DNA from 2 places in the Streptomyces sp. NPDC059957 genome. Region 2 is predicted to be linked to the other one. Evidence: predicted binding sites of a transcription regulator. Region 2 holds the regulator's gene; the other holds the start of a gene.
The links. Region 2 encodes HspR, which represses chaperone genes until heat shock. Its sites were predicted from a motif close to TTGAGNNNNNNNNNCTCAA; they were not measured.
Positions count from the first base shown of each region.

Region 1: lon (endopeptidase La) is a predicted target of HspR. The motif match lies at 1,302-1,320, and genes of this name have one in related genera.

Region 1 covers NZ_JBHWMB010000007.1:182,663-185,051, reverse strand. Annotated here, with positions in the region: gene ACFWBW_RS07565 (sulfurtransferase) at 1-184, shown strand, start outside; gene ACFWBW_RS07560 (DUF4097 family beta strand repeat-containing protein) at 318-1,100, shown strand; gene lon (endopeptidase La) at 1,343-2,389, shown strand, end outside.
Region 2 covers NZ_JBHWMB010000001.1:131,835-134,223, forward strand. Annotated here, with positions in the region: gene dnaJ (molecular chaperone DnaJ) at 1-1,054, shown strand, start outside; gene ACFWBW_RS00665 (heat shock protein transcriptional repressor HspR) at 1,056-1,508, shown strand; gene ACFWBW_RS00670 (helix-turn-helix transcriptional regulator) at 1,693-2,389, opposite strand, start outside.

The DNA of each region.
Region 1 (2,389 bases), on a different contig from region 2:
CGCCTTCGGCGCGGCGGCGGGCGAGCGGGAGCGGCTGTACTTCAGCTGCGGCTCCGGGGTCACGGCCTGCGTGCTCGCCCTCGGCGCGGACCTCGCCGGGTACGGGGAACTCGCCGTGTACGACGGCTCCTGGAGCGAGTGGGGCATGCCCTCCCCGGACCGGCCGGTCGTACAGGGGAGTTAGGCCGCCCAGGCCGGCCGCTCCGGATCTCGCCCCGCCCGCCCAAATCCCGCCCCCCGGCCGGGGGTTAGCCCCACCCCGGATCCGGGCACCGGCCCCATGCCCCCCCGGGGCCCCGCACGGGCACGATCGAAGCATGACAACGAAGCGCAGCGCCAAGGCCACCGTCACCGCCACGTACACCGCCGCAGCCCTCGCCGCGGGTCTGCTGCTCACCGGTTGCTCCTTCGACTCGCTCGCCTCCCGGCGCGGACCGGAGAAGACGGCGAGCGCCGATGCCACGGTGACCGAGGCCGTCACCGCGGTCGAGGTGTCGGACACCGGCAGCGGCTCCATCGAGGTGGTCGCCGGATCCGGTCCGGGCGTGACGGTCCACCGCACCGTCCGCTACTACGGCGACACGGTGCCCGTGCCCGCCCAGCGGATCGCCGGCGGCGTCCTGACCCTCACCAACGGCGACTGCTCCGGCCGCTGCTCCGTCGACTACCGCCTGGAGGTACCGGCCTCCGCGACGGTCCGGGCCGAGAGCAGCAGCGGCCGCGTCACGGTGGCGGGGGTGGCCGCCGCGGACGTCACGACCTCCGCCGGCCCGGTCCGGGCGGACCGGATCGCCGGCCCGCTGAAGGTCCGTACGTCCTCGGGCTCGATCACCGCCGGGGAACTGTCCGGGGCGGGCGCCGACGCCCGCTCCTCCTCCGGCGACGTCCGCCTGGCCTTCACGAAGGCGCCTGCCTCGGTCGCCGTGGAAACCACCTCGGGCGACGCCAGGGTGAAGGTTCCCGCGGCGCAGGCCCCGTACGCCCTCGACGTCTCCACCGACTCCGGCGAGCGGGAGATCTCCGTCCCCGCGGACTCGTCCGCGACCGCCCGCCTCGCCGTACGGACCTCGTCGGGCGACATCGCCATCTCGGCGGCCTGAGCCGCGCCCGTCCGTGCGTCTGCCCGTCCGTCAGCCAGTCCGTCCGTCCCTCCGTGACCTACAAGGCTTCGACGATCTGCTCTCGCCTTCAGCCGCGGTGACCTGGGTGTTTCCGGCGATGTCGTCGCCCGGCCGGGACCTTCCCACCCCTGTTCGCCCCCGGCGAACGGGCGTTGGGGAACATCAGGGGGCGCACATGCATTGAGTCGGCATAGCTCAACTTCACTGCCGGAGGGAAGATCATGGCTTCGACGTCCGTAACGCTCACCCTGCCCGTACTGCCGCTCGACGACGAGGTCGTGCTGCCTGGGATGGTCGTTCCGCTGGACCTGTCCGATGCCGAGGTGCGGGGTGCCGTCGAGGCCGCTCAGGCCGCAGCCGCGGGGGACAAGCCGAAGGTGCTGCTCGTGCCGCGCATCGACGGGAAGTACGCCGCGACCGGCGTGCTCGGGACCGTCGAGCAGGTGGGGCGGCTGTCCGACGGGGACCCCGGGGCGCTGATCAGGGGGCGCGGCCGGGTCCGTATCGGGGCCGGGACGACCGGGCCCGGGGCGGCGCTCTGGGTGAAGGGCGAGAGCGTCGAGGAGGGCGTTCCCGATCCGCTGCCCGGAGCCGTCACCGAGCTCGTCAAGGAGTACAAGGCGCTCGCCACGAGCTGGCTCAAGAAGCGCGGCGCCTGGCAGGTCGTGGACCGGGTGCAGCAGATCGAGGGGGTCGGGGCCCTCGCGGACAACTCCGGCTACTCCCCGTTCCTGAGCGTCGAGCAGAAGGTGGAGCTGCTGGAGACGGCCGACCCCGTCGCCCGGCTGCGGCTCGCGGTCAAGGCCCTCAGCGACCACCTCGCCGAGCAGGACGTCGCCGAGTCCATCGCCAAGGACGTCCAGGACGGCGTCGACAAGCAGCAGCGCGAGTTCCTGCTGAAGCGTCAGCTCGACGCCGTGCGCAAGGAACTGCGCGAGCTCAGCGGGGAGAAGGAGGGGGAGGAGTCCGACGACTACCGGGCCCGGGTCGAGGCCGCCGACCTGCCCGAGAAGGTCCGGGAAGCCGCCCTCAAGGAGGTCGACAAGCTGGAGCGCTCCAGCGACCAGTCCCCGGAGGGGTCCTGGATCCGCACCTGGCTGGACACCGTGCTCGAACTGCCCTGGAACGAGCGGACCGAGGACGAGTACGACATCCGGGGAGCCCGCGCCGTCCTGGACGCGGAGCACGCCGGGCTGAGCGACGTGAAGGACCGGATCACCGAGTACCTGGCGGTGCGCAAGCGCCGCTCCGAGCGCGGGATGGGCGTC
Region 2 (2,389 bases):
CGCCTCGGCCGAGGAGCGCTTCAAGGAGATCTCCGAGGCGAACGACATCCTCGGCGACGCCAAGAAGCGCAAGGAGTACGACGAGGCCCGCGCCCTGTTCGGCAACGGGGGCTTCCGCCCCGGTCCGGGCGGGGGCGGCGGCTCGTTCAACTTCGACCTCGGTGACCTCTTCGGAGGCCAGCAGCAGGGCGGCGCGGCCGGCGGTTTCGGCGGCGGCGGTCTGGGCGACGTCTTCGGCGGCCTCTTCAACCGCGGCGGCGCCGGCGCGGGTGCGGGCACCCGTACCCAGCCGCGCCGAGGCCAGGACATCGAATCGGAGGTCACCCTCTCCTTCACGGAGGCGGTGGACGGGGCCACGGTCCCGCTCCGGATGTCCTCGCAGTCGCCCTGCAAGGCCTGTTCGGGCACCGGCGACAAGAACGGCACGCCCCGCGTGTGCCCGACCTGCGTCGGCACCGGCCAGGTCTCGCGCGGCAGCGGCGGCGGCTTCTCGCTGACCGACCCCTGCGCGGACTGCAAGGGCCGCGGCCTCATCGCCGAGACCCCCTGCGACATCTGCAAGGGCAGCGGGCGGGCCCGCAGTTCCCGGACCATGCAGGTCCGGATCCCGGCGGGGGTCTCCGACTCCCAGCGGATCCGGCTGCGCGGCAAGGGAGCCCCGGGCGAGCGCGGCGGCCCGGCCGGCGACCTGTACGTGGTCGTGCACGTGGACGCGCACCCGGTCTTCGGCCGCAAGGACGACAACCTCACGGTGACCGTTCCGGTGACTTTCGCGGAGGCGGCGCTGGGAGCCGACATCAAGGTCCCGACCTTGAACGGCCCCTCGGTGACGCTGAAGCTGCCCCCGGGCACCCCGGGCGGCCGCACGATGCGGGCCCGCGGCAAGGGGGCGGTCCGCAAGGACGGCACCCGCGGCGACCTGCTGGTGACGGTGGAGGTCGCGGTCCCGACCGAGCTGAACGACAAGGCCCGCGAGGCCATGGAGCTGTACCGCGAGGCGACGGAGTCCGAGGACCCGCGTTCCGCGTTGTTCGAGTCCGCGAAGGGAGCATGACATGGACGGCCGCCGTAGGAGCCACTACCAGCTCACCGATGAGACCCCGGTCTACGTGATCTCGGTGGCCGCCCAGCTCTCGGGCCTGCATCCGCAGACCCTGCGCCAGTACGACCGCCTCGGCCTGGTCTCCCCGGGCCGTACGGCCGGCCGCGGCCGGCGCTACTCGGCCCGCGACATCGAGCTGCTCCGCACGGTGCAGGCGCTGTCCCAGGAAGAGGGCATCAACCTGGCCGGCATCAAGCGGATCATCGAGCTGGAGAACCAGGTCGCCGCGCTCCAGCAGCGCGTGGCCGAGCTCTCCACGGCCGTCGACGGCGCCGCCGCCGTCCTGCGGCAGCGCGAGGCCCAGGTGCACGCCTCGTACCGGCGCGACCTGGTCCCGTACCAGGCTCCGCAGCCGGGCAGTGCCCTGGTCGTCTGGCGGCCGGCGCCCAAGCGCCCGATGGACTGACGACGCCCGGAACGAAGCACCGGAACGACGCACCGGAGCGAAGAGAAGGCCCCGATCCAGCGGATCGGGGCCTTCTCTTCGCTCCTCGCTCTTCGTTCCCGCGCGCCCGTACCCCTGTCCTGGGCGCCAGGGCGCTCCAGAGCCTCCTGCCGGCCCCGCGGCGGTGGTCCTGGCCCGCGGGCCCCTACTTGTCGTCGAGGATGCCCGACTGGGCGATGAGGAAGCCGAGCTGGGCGCGGCTGCCGCTGCCCAGGGCGGAGGCGAGCTTGGCGATGTGCGCGCGGCAGGTCCGTACGTTCATCCCCAGCCGGCGCGCGATGGCCTCGTCGACGTGTCCCTCGATGAGGAGCTGTGCGATGGAGCGCTGCACGCCGGAGATCCCCGCAGGCGTATGCTCGTAGGTCACCTCGTCGCCCAACGGCACGGCCCGGCGCCACAGTTGCTCGAACACCTTGATGAGGTAGGCCACGACTCCGGGGTGGCGCAGCTCCAGCGCGACACGCCGGTCGTCGCGGGCCGGGATGAAGGCCACGGTACGGTCGAAGATGATGAGGCGCTCGATCAGTTCTTCGAGGGTGCGGATCTCGACCTTGCCCGTGGAGACCCGGTCCGCGTAGGCGAGCATGCTCTGGCTGTGCCGCGCGGTGTGCTGGTACAACGTGCGGATGCTGACCCCGCGGTCGATCACATTGGTGCCGCGCTCCAGTGACTGGGACAGGACGAAGGGGGAGCGGCCCCCGCCCGGCTGGATCGTCAGCACCTCGGTGTGGCACTCGGCGGTGGCCAGATCGAGCGCGGCGTTGATCTGCTCGAGGCCCTCGTGTGCGGTGATGGCGTGGGTGTTCGCGGGGCTCCGGGCACTGATGGCGAGGAACGGCTCG